DNA from 2 places in the Stenotrophomonas sp. YJH_SMC_48-3 genome. Region 2 is predicted to be linked to the other one. Evidence: predicted binding sites of a transcription regulator. Region 2 holds the regulator's gene; the other holds the start of a gene.
What was found. Region 2 encodes FliA, which starts transcription of late flagellar genes. Its sites were predicted from a motif close to TAAAGTTTNNCNNNCNNNGGCCGATAA; they were not measured.

Region 1 (5,807 bases), on a different contig from region 2:
TCCACCAGATCCCGGTGAATGCCCCGAAGTGCCCATTCGCCAATCATCAGCGCGACGGCCACATGCAGATGCAGGTGCCCAAGGGCCGCGTCGCCTATGATCCCAGCTCGCTGCAGGAGGACTCACCGCGTGAGACGCCTGCGGGTTTCCGCAGCCACGCCAGCGCCGACGATGGCCGCAAGGGCCGTACCCGCGCGGAGAGTTTCGCCGACCACTACAGCCAGGCCCGCATGTTCTTCCGCAGCCTTGAAACGCCGGAGCAGGCGCACCTGGCATCGGCGCTGGTGTTCGAGTTGTCCAAGGTGGAAACGCTGAAGGTGCGGGTACGTACCGTCAGCCACCTGCGCAACATCGATGACTCACTGGCGCGGCGCGTGGCCGATGGTCTGGCCTTGCCCGCCCTGCCCGACCCGGCACCCACCGCCACCCCGGCGCGGGACATGCCTCCCGCTCCCGAGGTGCGTGTGATCGGACGCAACAAGCCTACCCTGCAGGGTCGCTGTATCGGCATTCTGTTCGACGAAGGCTCCGACGCCCGCATCATTGCCAGCCTGAGCAAGGCAGCCAGGAAAGCAGGTGCAGACGTGAAGCTGGTCGCGCCCAAAGTCGGTGGCGCCACGCTGAGCGATGGCGCGATGCAGGCGGCGGATGGGCAACTGGCAGGCACGCCATCGGCTGTGTTCGATGCGGTGGCCGTGGTGCTGAGCGTAGAGGCATCAAAGGCGTTGTCGAAAGAGAGCGCCGCGCTGGAGTTCGTCAGCCAGGCGTGGGCACACCTGAAGGCCATCGCCAGCGACGCGGGAGGCCAAGCGCTGCTGAAGGCGGCGCGGGTCGGCAACGATGCCGGCATCGTCGAAGCGGAAGACGCCAAGGCATTCCTGGCGGCGGCCGCCACCCGCCAGTGGGCGCGTGAGCCCAAGCTGCGCCTGCTGGCCTGACCACAACGACAGGAGAATCGTCATGCCCCGTGGTGACAAATCCGCATATACCGAAAAGCAGAAGCGCCAGGCCGAGCACATCGAGGAAAGCGAACGTGATCGCGGCGCGAGTGAAGGCACCGCCGAGCGCATTGCCTGGGCCACCGTGAACAAGCAGGACGGCGGCGGCAAGCGTAGCGGCGGTGCACGCAAAACTACAAAGAAGGCGACCCGCAAGAAGACCGCCAAGACGTCGACAACCAGGAAGACGGCAGCGAAGAAGGCGCCGGCGAAGAAAGCGGTGGCAAAGAAGGCGGTGGCAAAGAAGGCACCGGCTCGCACGACCGCGACAAAGAAGGCCGCAAAGAAGACAGCGAAGAAGGCTGCGGCAAAGAAGGGGAGTACGGCCGCCTCGCGGAGCGCCGCCGCGAAGAAGGCAGCCAAGACGCGGGCCGCGAAGAAGTCCGTGCGCAAAGTGGCGGCGAAGAAAGCTGCGCGTACGCGTGCGCGCGGCTGATGCTTCGGTCAGAAGGGGAGCGTCCTCATCCATGCCGCAACTTCGGCTGCGTCAGCATCAGCACGGGCCTGCAGCAGTAGATGGGGCCCTTCCAGCGAAATACGGCCGCTCAAGGCGGCCGTATTCCTGTCGCTGCAGTGGCAGCCCGCTCAGGCTGCGCGACGGGGCGCAGCGGAGACCGCCGCGCCTTCCATCTTGAATACCGACACCGACGTGGTCAGTGCATGCGCCTGTTCCTCCAGCGCGCGGCTGGCGGCAGTGGCTTCTTCCACCAGCGCAGCGTTCTGCTGGGTCACCTGGTCCATCTGCACCACCACCTGGTTGACCTGCTCGATGCCGGCGGCCTGTTCCTTGCTGGCCGCTGCGATGTCGCTCATCAGCTGGGTGGTGCGCGAGCTGGCCTGGGCCACGCGGGCGATCGCGGCTTCCGATTCAACAGTGACGGCCAGGCCACTCTTCACCTTTGCAGCGGCGTCTTCGATCAGCTCCTTGATTTCCTTGGCGGCGACACCGGCACGCTGCGCGAGCGTACGCACCTCGCTGGCGACCACCGCAAAGCCACGCCCCTGCTCGCCCGCGCGCGCGGCTTCCACTGCAGCATTCAGCGCCAGGATGTTGGTCTGGAACGCGATGCCGTCGATCACCGTGGAGATTTCCGAGATGCGCGCCGAGGACTGATCGATTTCGCCCATCACCGATGCCATCTGTGCCATCGCCTGCTCGGTCTCGCGCACGGCGGCGCCGGCAGCGTGCGCTTCGCTGTCGGCCTGACGCGCCAGTTCGGCGTTCTGGCGTACGGTGGAGGTCAGCTCCTCCATCGACGCGGCCGCTTCTTCCAGATTGGCCGCCTGCTGCTCGGTTCGGCGCGACAGGTCGTTGTTGCCAGCGGCCAGTTCCTGCGCCGCGTTGTTGATGCTGTCGGCAGCCACCTGGATGCCGCGGACGATGCCGGTCAGCTGCGCGGTGGTGGTGTTGGCATCGTCGCGCATGCGCGCGAACACGCCTTCGTACTCGCCCTCCATGCGTGCGGTCAGGTCGCCATGCGAGATCGCGCGCAGCACGTCGGAAACATCGGCGATGCTGGCCTGCGAACTGGCCATCATGCCGTTGAGGTGCTCGACCATCGTCTTGAACTGGTACTGGAAGGCCCCGGCATCGCCACGCATGCTGAAATCGCCGGCGCGTGCGGCACGGGCCAGTTCATCGATCTGCGCGTTGATCGCCATCAGGCTCTGCTTCACCGCGGCCAGGGTGCGGGTCAACGTGCCCTTTTCGCCCGGATAGTCCGGCAGGTCGCGGCTGAGGTCACCGATGGCGTAACGCTGCATTACTTCAGCCATCAGCAGTTCCACCTGCACGTGCGATTCGACCAGGCTGTTGGTGGCCTGCACCATGCGGCCGAAATCGCCGGGGAACGCACTGGCGTCCATGCGATAGCGGATTGCGCCGGCCTCGTGCTGTTCCGCCATCTGCAACTGCGCGCCGATCGCCGCCTGCACACTCTGGCGCACGCTGGCCATCGCCTCACCCAGCTGGGTCAGCTCGTCGCGGCCACCGAGGCGGAACTCCTGGTCCAGCTGCCCCTTGGACAGGCGCTCGGCCAGGTTCACCGCGCGCGCCAGCGGACCGGTCAGGCTGCGGCCGATCATCACCGAGGCGCCGATGCCAGCAAGCAGCGCAACGCCGCCCAGCACCAGCAACTGCAGCAGGCTGCGCTCGCCCAGGCGGATCGCCTCGGCGGCAGCCTCACGGCTTTCCTTCTCCTCGAAGTCCACGCCATCGGACAGCGCCTTGTTCCAGCCGTTGGCGGCGTCCTGCACCGGGCCCAGGGTCAGCGCCACGGCACCGGGATAATCGCCCTGCTCCATCAGTTCGCTGGTCTGCTTGTTGAGCGGGCGAGCAACGGCTCGCTTGGCGGCGATGGTTTCAGCGATGGCCTTGCCTTCGGCGTCACTGGGCAGCGCCTGGTAGGCGCTCCAGCTGGCCTCGTAGCGCTTGACGAGATCAGCAATGCGCTTCTCGTCGCTGGTGCGGTGATCACCCTGGCGGATCAGCATCTCGCGGCGCACCACCATCATCTGGTTGTTGGCATCAAGCATCTGCGACAACAGGCGCACCTTGGCCACGCTGACCTCGACCACCTGCTGCATCGCGCGCTTCTGCACGACACTGGCAGTGGCGCCGGTGGCCACCACGGCGGCAACCAGCAGCAGCAACAGGCCAAAGCCCAGCCCAAGACGCCAGGCAACCCTGACGTTCCTCAAGTAGTTCATGGGGGTATCCAAAACGGGGGGATGCGCCCTTATCGGCGGCACGGCAGGCAATCTTGATCGCCATCCACCAATGGCGTCGGCCACTGTTCACCTTGGTGAGTCCCCGTCCCAGTGGCACCTGCCGGTGCAAACCGGCCGCAATGACATGCCTGCTCATGCGGGCATCAGATCCCTTTCACGGTGGCTCGGCGCCGTCTGCGGGCAAGGTGGTGGCGTTCCCTGCTGGAGTCCCCGATGCCGTTACCCATGCCCCGATCCGCCCTGCTCGCTCTCTCGCTGCTGGCATCACCTGCCTTCGCGCAGGCGCCGCCGCCTGGCCTGCCTGCCCCCATTGCCGAGAAGGCAGGACCGGACACCGCACCCCGCTCTGTCCTGCACGCCCAGGTGCTGCTGGATCGCGCGAATTTTTCCCCCGGCCCGATCGATGGCGAAGTGGGCAGCAACCAGCGGCGCGCGGTGTCGGGCTTCCAGGCGGCGCATGGGCTGAGCGTAACGGGTGAACTGGATGACGCTACCTGGAAGGCCCTGCAGGCCGATACGATCACGCCGCTGGCAAGCTACACGCTCACGGCTGAAGATGTTGCCGGCCCGTTCCAGCCCATACCGAAAGGGCCCGCCGCACAGGCCAAGCTGAAGTCGCTGGGCTTCAGCAGCGTGGAAGAAGGCCTGGGCGAGCGCTTCCACGCCTCCCCTGAGCTGCTGAAGGCACTCAATCCCGGCGTCGATCTGGCCAAGGCCGGCAGCCGCATCCAGGTGCCCAACATCGGAACGGGGGCCTTGCCGAAGGCGGCGAAGATCGTGGTCGACAAGTCCGACTCCACACTTCAATTGCTGGATGCGCAGGGCAAAGTGATCGCACAGGTGCCTGTCTCATCCGGCAGCCAGCACGATCCGCTGCCGATCGGCGAATGGAAGATTCTCGGCGTGTATCGCGACCCGCCGTTCCACTACAACCCGAAGCTGTTCTGGGATGCGCGCAAGGGCGAAAAGAAGGCGACGCTGCCGCCTGGCCCGAACAATCCGGTCGGACGGGTCTGGATCGACCTGTCCAAGCCACACTACGGCCTGCATGGCACGCCCGAGCCCGGCCATGTCGGCAAGACCGAGTCGCATGGCTGCGTGCGCATGACCAACTGGGATGCGCTGCGCGTGGCCGATGCGGTGGATACTTCGGTGCCCGTGGTGATGCAGGAGTGAGCCGATGCGTCTTTCGCAGCTGATCGTGCTGGGTGTTCTGCTGGGATTGGGTGCAGGTTGGTGGCTGCACCGCGATATGGATGAGCCGGTGACCGACGCGCTGCCGGAAGCGCCATCGACGGTGGCCGCCGCGCCGGTGACGGAACCGGTAGCGCCAGGCGCGACAGCCCCACCCGCCTCCACCGCGCCGCCGGCCGCGCAGGCTGCCGGTGCACCGTCCGGCCTGCTGCTGCCCGTGCAGGGCATCCTGGCCTCGCAGCTGCGCGATACCTTCACCGATGCACGCAGCGAGGGCCGCGTACACGATGCCATCGACATCATGGCCGATGCAGGTACGCCGGTACTGGCGGTGGCCGATGGCACGGTGGAAAAACTGTTCGACAGCGAGCGCGGTGGACTGACGATCTACCAGTTCGAGCCCAGCGGGCATTGGTGCTACTACTACGCGCACCTGCAGCGCTACGCCGATGGCCTGGCCGAGAAGCAGGTGATCAAGCGCGGCGAGGTGATCGGTTATGTAGGCAGCACCGGCAACGCCAGTGCCGACGCGCCGCATCTGCATTTTGAGGTACACGTGCTGGGGCCGGAGAGGCAGTGGTGGAAGGGGGAATCGATCAACCCCTACCCATTGCTGCGAGCAGCCGGACGCTGACGCGTCAGCCGATCACGCTGCATGCGGCGCGCAGGCCTTCCTGCAGCCTGTTCACTTCGGCCATCCATTCGTCCAACGAGTCGGATTCCTCTTTCAATTCCCGCAGTTCACAGTCCTCGGCCTGTACACGCTGGACAGCGAGTTGTGCAAGCAACAACATCGCTGACGATGGCACCTGATTGCATGCCTTGACCCAAGCGAGTAACGCTTCTTCCTCGGCAATGGCAGCCGTCGGCTGGCCCAACAGTGCC
Region 2 (5,807 bases):
CGCACGCTGATCATGCCGCGGTCGATCAGCGGCGCCAATGCAGCGGTGAGGCGGTCGGCGATGCTGTTGAGCTGGCGCTCGGCACGGGCGATCTGTTCCTGGTTGTGCACGGAGACCGGCATGCGCATCTGCGAGGCCATCGACGGCAGCAGGGTCGGGTCGTGCGACGGCGCCGGCGCGGAGGGGCCGATCTTGGTGCCGGACTTGATCACCGAAGGGCTGTCCCAGCCGCCACCCTGCACCTGCTTGTTCCCCACCTGCACCGGGTTGATGGTGCGCGGTGCGCCACCGAAGGCATCGGTGAGCGCGTCGGCCATGATCCGGTACTTGCCCTCGTTGACCGAGGAGATCGCGTACATGACCACGAAGAAGGCGAGCAGCAGCGTCATCAGGTCGGCATAGGGGATCGCCCATGCTTCATGGTTGGCGTGCTCTTCGTGGTGCTTGCGGCGGGCCATGTCAGTGCAGGAAGCCGGAAAGGTTGGTTTCGATGTTGCGCGGGTTCTCGCCCTGGGCGATCGAGATCAGCCCTTCAATGACCATTTCGCGGTCGCGGGTGTTGTGCGAGATCACACTCTTGAGCTTGGCAGCCACCGGCAGGAACAGCAGGTTGGCCGAGGCGATGCCGTAGATGGTGGCGGTGAACGCGGCGGCGATGCCGTGGCCGAGCTTGCTCGGGTCGGCCAGGTTCTTCATCACCGCGATCAGGCCGAGCACGGCGCCGATGATGCCGAGGGTCGGGGCGTAGATGCCCATCGCTTCGAAGACCTTGGCGCCGGCCTGGTCCTGGTGTTCCTGGCTGCCCAGTTCGATTTCCAGCATGTGCCGCATCGATTCGGGCTCGACGCCGTCCACCAGAAGCTGCAGGCCCTTGCGCAGGAACGGGTCCTGCTGCGCTTCCACCTGCGATTCCAGACCCAGCAGGCCCTGGCGGCGGGCGATGTTGCTCCACTCGACGATCTGCTGGATCAGTTCGCGGCGATCACTGTGTGGCGGGCGTACGACCCAGCGCACGATCTTGAACGCATGCTTGAACACCGCCGGCGAGGTATGCAGCAGGATCGCGGCGACGGTGCCGACGATGACGATCACGAACGCCGCAGGCGACCACAACGACGCCAGGCCGGCGCCCTTGAGGATGCTGCCGCCGACCAGCGAGGCCAGGGCGAGAAAGAGTCCAATGAGGCTGAGTCTATCCATGGTTCCGGTATCGGCGTGTATGAATGGGACTTGAGACACCGGTAGATCGCGTACAGACGGTAGTCACAGTTTTTCGGGTCGCCGGGCATGGCCCTGGCGGGGTTCAACGCAGCCCGTCCACGTCCAGGATCAGGGCCATGCGACCATCGCCGATCAAGGTTGCACCGGCATAACCGCGCAGGCCGCGCAGGGCCTTCGGCAGTGGCTTGATGACCACTTCCTCACGCCCGCGCACCTGGTCCACGACCAGCCCGAAGCGGGCTTCGCCGGCCTGCAGCACCACGATGGTCAGCAGGGTTGACGCGGCCGGTGTCACATCCAGCCACTGGCGCAGGTCGACCAGCGGCAGGGTGTGCGAGCGGCGATCAAGCACGGCGCGGCCATCGAACCAGCCCAGCGAGGTGCGCGGCGCGTGCAGCACTTCCATCACGCGTGCCAGGGGTAGTGCGTAGACGTCCTCGCCGGCCTGCACCAGCAGGGTCGGCAGGATCGCCAGGGTGAGCGGCACGCGGATCAGGAAGCGGCTGCCACGACCCAGTTCCGACTGGATCTGGATCTGGCCGCTCAGTTCGCGGATGCGCGACTGCACCACGTCCATGCCTACGCCACGGCCGGAGATGTCGGTGACCTGCTGCTTGGTCGAGAAGCCCGGCAGGAACACCAGGTGCAGGCACTCCTCGCTGCTCAGGCGGGCAGCGGCCTCCGGATCGATCAGGCCTTTCTCACGCGCCTTGGCGCGCAGCTTCTCCGGGTCGATGCCGGCGCCATCGTCCTGCACCTCGATGCTGACGTAGTCGCCTTCCTGCTGCGCCGACAGGCGTACATGGCCCATCCGCGGCTTGCCTTGTGCTTCGCGCAGGTCGGGCATTTCCACGCCATGGTCGATGGCGTTGCGGACCAGGTGCACCAGCGGGTCGGCCAGGGCCTCGACCAGGTTGCGGTCGAGCTCGGTCTCGGCACCGATCAGCTCCAGGTCCACTTCCTTCTTCAGCGAGCGGGCAACGTCGCGGGCGACCTTGGGGAACCGCGAGAACACCTTGCCCACCGGCTGCATGCGGGTGCGCATCACCGCCGATTGCAGGCGCGCGGTGGCGATATCCAGCGTCGACACGGCGCGGTCCAGCTCTTCATCGCGCAGGCGTGCACGCAGGGTCTTGAGCCGATTGCGCGACAGCACCAGTTCGCCGATCAGGTTGACGATCGCGTCCAGGCGTTTGGTATCAACGCGCACCGTGTGTTCGGCCTCGGCCAGCGGCTTGGCCGCCGGCTTGGCCACGGGTGCCGGTGCAGCGACCGGGCGCGGCGCGGGCGCCGGCGCCGGTGCCAGGACTGCAGCAGGCTTGGCACCCGGTGCGGCGCCACCGTGCAACTGGTCGAGCAGGGCTTCGAACTCGTCCTCGCTGATCAGGCCGTCGTCGGCTTTTTTTGCCGGCGCGATCGCAGTCGGAGCATTGCCACCGTGCAGCTGGTCGAGCAGCGCCTCGAATTCGTCGTCGGTGATCAGGTCGCTGCCCCCCGCGGCGGGTGCTGCGGCGGCGGCGGGCGCAGCCACGGCACCCCCGTGCACGTCGAACTGGGCGATCAGGTCCGGCGGCGCATAGCCCGGCTCGGTGCCGGACGACACGGCGTCCAGCATCGACTGCAGGTAATCCAGTGATTGCTGGGCCGCGTCGAAGTGGTGGGCCTGCAGCACGGCCTGGCCGGCGCGCGCCGCGCCCAGCGCCTCCTCAGCGGCGTGGCACAGCTCGACCATGGCAGTGACGCCGAGGAAGCCGGCGCCGCCCTTGAGCGTGTGGTAGCCGCGGAACACCGCATTGAGCTGGTCGCTGTCCTGCGGTGCCTGCTCCAGCGACACCAGCTGTTCGCCGAGGCGGTCCAGGATCTCCTGCGCCTCGATGATGAAATCGGCAGTGATGTCGTCGGATACCGCGCTCATGCTTACAGCCCCAGATCCGACAACAGGTCGTCGGCGTCGTTCTGCGAGACCGCGTGGCGGTCCAGTCCCTTCAGTGCCGGCCCGGCCAGTGCCGGGTCGGTGCGATGCTGTTCCGGCGGCAGGCCGAGTGCGCCGAAGCCCTCGTGCACGCGGCGGACGATGCCGACCACGCGACGGATGATCTGCCCGGTCAGGTCCTGGTAGCTCTGGGTCAGGGCGATCTCGGTCAGGTTGTGGCGGATGCGCTCGAGCTGCGCGTCCTGGCCTGGCTGCAGGCCTTCGGCACGCAGCTGTTCGGTCAGGCTGCGGCATTCCTCGGCCAGGTCCAGGGTACGGTGGGTGGCCTGTTCGGTCATCGCCACCACGTGGTCCAGGCGCGCGCAGGCGTCATCCAGCTCACCGGCCTCGCTGGGCACGGTCGGCAGTTCACCCAGCGCCTGTCCCAGCTCGCGGGCCAGCCGCGACAGGCCGCTCATCATCGGCTGCGTGCGCAGCGCGACCAGTCCGTCGATGCGTTGCCGCCAGGCAGCTTCGTCACCGGACTCCAGTGCGTCCAGGGCTTCCTGCAGGCGCAGGGCCAGGGCGTTCTTGTCGACCGTGGTATCCATCAGGCGCTGGCCGCCAGGCGTTCGAAGATCTTGCCGAGCTTCTCTTCCAGCGTCTGCGCGGTGAAGGGCTTGATGATGTAGCCGTTCACGCCGTTCTGGGCGGCTTCGATGATCTGTTCGCGCTTGGCTTCGGCAGTGACCATCAGCACTGGCAGGGTCTTCAGCTTGGCATCGGCGCGGATCGCCTTGAGCAGCTCGATGCCGGTCATCACCGGCATGTTCCAGTCGGTGACGACGAAATCGAACGACTGGCTCTGCAGCAGCGACAGCGCGGCATGCCCGTCCTCGGCTTCGGCGGTATTGGTGAAGCCAAGATCGCCCAGCAGGTTCTTGACGATGCGACGCATGGTCGAGAAGTCGTCGACGATCAGGATGCGCATGTTCTTGTTCAAAGCAGAGTTCCTTTGTTGTTCATTCCGGGTGGCCGGGGGCAGCCGCCTCGGGCATGTTCACTCTTCCAGGCCGGCGTCGGCCGCCTCGAAAATCTTCAATCGTCCACGCAGGCGCAGCACGGCCTGGCCGTGGATCTGGCAGACCCGCGACTCGCTCACGCCGAGCACCGCGCCGATCTCCTTCAGGTTCAGTTCCTGCTCGTAATAGAGCGAGAGCACCAGCTGTTCGCGCTCGGGCAGGTGGCCGATGGCCTTGCCCAGCTCGCGGCCGAACTCGCCGCGCTCCAGCACCTGCTGCGGCGTCGGGCCGCCCTGGGCGACGGTATCCAGCTCGCCCTGGTCCTCGATGCGTGACTCCAGGCTCAGCACCTGGCCACGCGCGGCGTCTTCCATCAGCCGCAGGTATTCGGGCAGCGGCATCTCCATCGCGGCGGCCACTTCGGTGGCGCTGGCGGCACGGCCGGTGCTCTGTTCCAGGCGGCGGATGGTGGCAGCGGCGTCGCGTGCGCGGCGATGCACCGAGCGCGGCACCCAGTCGCCACGGCGGATCTCGTCGATCATCGAACCGCGGATGCGGATCGAGGCGTAGGTCTCGAACGAGGCGCCCTGGTCGGCGTCGTAGCTGCGCGACGCTTCGATCAGCCCCATCATGCCGGCCTGGATCAGGTCGTCCACCTCCACGCTCGCCGGCAGGCGTGCGGCCAAGTGGTGGGCGATGCGCCGCACCAGGTCCGAGTGCTGGGAGATGACCTCGTTGGCCGCCGAGCGCTGGACCTCCCGGTACTGGGCTGCGCCTTTCATGCGGCCACCCCGCGCTGCTTGAGAATGCGCTCGAGGAAGAACTCGACGCCGCCACGCGGTTCGGTCGGCGCCTGCCAGCGTGCGGTGCGGCGCGCGATCTCGGTGATCGCCAGCGCGGCTGGGCTGGACGGGTAGGCCTTTACCACCGGTTGCTGGCGCTGCACCGACAGGCGCAGCCAATCATCCTGCGGCACACAGCCCAGATAGTTCAGCGAGACATCGGCGAGGAATTTCTCGCAGACCCGGGTCAGCTTTTCGTACAGCACGCGGCCCTCGTTGGGGTCGCGCACCATGTTGGCCACCACCTGGATGCGGTCCACGCCGCGCTCGCGCGACAGCACCTTGATCAGTGCGTAGGCGTCGGTGATCGAGGCCGGTTCGTCACAGACCACCACCACGGTGTCCTGCGCGGCCTGGCAGAAGGTCAGCACGCCATCGGTGATGCCGGCGGCGGTGTCCACCACCATGATGTCCAGTTCGCGTTCCAGTTCGGAGAACACGTTCACCAGGCCGACGTGCTCGGCCGGGGCCAGCTCGGCCATGTGGCGGCGACCGGACGCGGCCGGGACCACCAGCACGCCGTTCGGGCCTTCGACGATGACGTCGTCCAGCGAGCAGCGGCCGGCCACCAGGTCGGCCAGCGTAAAGGTGGGGTTCAAGCCCAGGATCACGTCGATGTTGGCCAGGCCCAGGTCGGCGTCCAGCAGCAGCGTGCGCTTGCCCATGCCCGCCAGCGCCACAGCCAGGTTGGCCGAGACGTTGGTCTTGCCCACGCCGCCCTTGCCGCCGGTCACCGCGATGGTGCGCACAGGGCCGAGCGGCTCGCTGCGGGTGGCCGACAGCGGGAAGGTCTTGGTCAGCTTGGCGTAC

Region 1: the regulator FliA is predicted to act here: its motif matches at 3,737-3,763, upstream of AC5P65_RS05550 (methyl-accepting chemotaxis protein).

What each region holds. Positions count from the first base shown of each region.
Region 1 is NZ_JCAFSQ010000003.1:99,793-105,599, reverse strand. It holds gene AC5P65_RS05565 (catalase) at 1-938, shown strand, start outside; gene AC5P65_RS05560 (hypothetical protein) at 961-1,434, shown strand; partial or broken gene AC5P65_RS05555 (alpha/beta fold hydrolase) at 1,443-1,535, opposite strand; gene AC5P65_RS05550 (methyl-accepting chemotaxis protein) at 1,584-3,707, opposite strand; gene AC5P65_RS05545 (L,D-transpeptidase family protein) at 3,942-4,904, shown strand; gene AC5P65_RS05540 (M23 family metallopeptidase) at 4,909-5,556, shown strand; gene AC5P65_RS05535 (DUF4259 domain-containing protein) at 5,561-5,807, opposite strand, start outside.
Region 2 is NZ_JCAFSQ010000005.1:7,325-13,131, forward strand. It holds gene motD (flagellar motor protein MotD) at 1-458, opposite strand, end outside; gene AC5P65_RS09280 (flagellar motor protein) at 460-1,200, opposite strand; gene AC5P65_RS09285 (chemotaxis protein CheA) at 1,304-3,136, opposite strand; gene AC5P65_RS09290 (protein phosphatase CheZ) at 3,139-3,744, opposite strand; gene cheY (chemotaxis response regulator CheY) at 3,744-4,136, opposite strand; gene AC5P65_RS09300 (RNA polymerase sigma factor FliA) at 4,194-4,937, opposite strand; gene AC5P65_RS09305 (MinD/ParA family ATP-binding protein) at 4,934-5,807, opposite strand, start outside.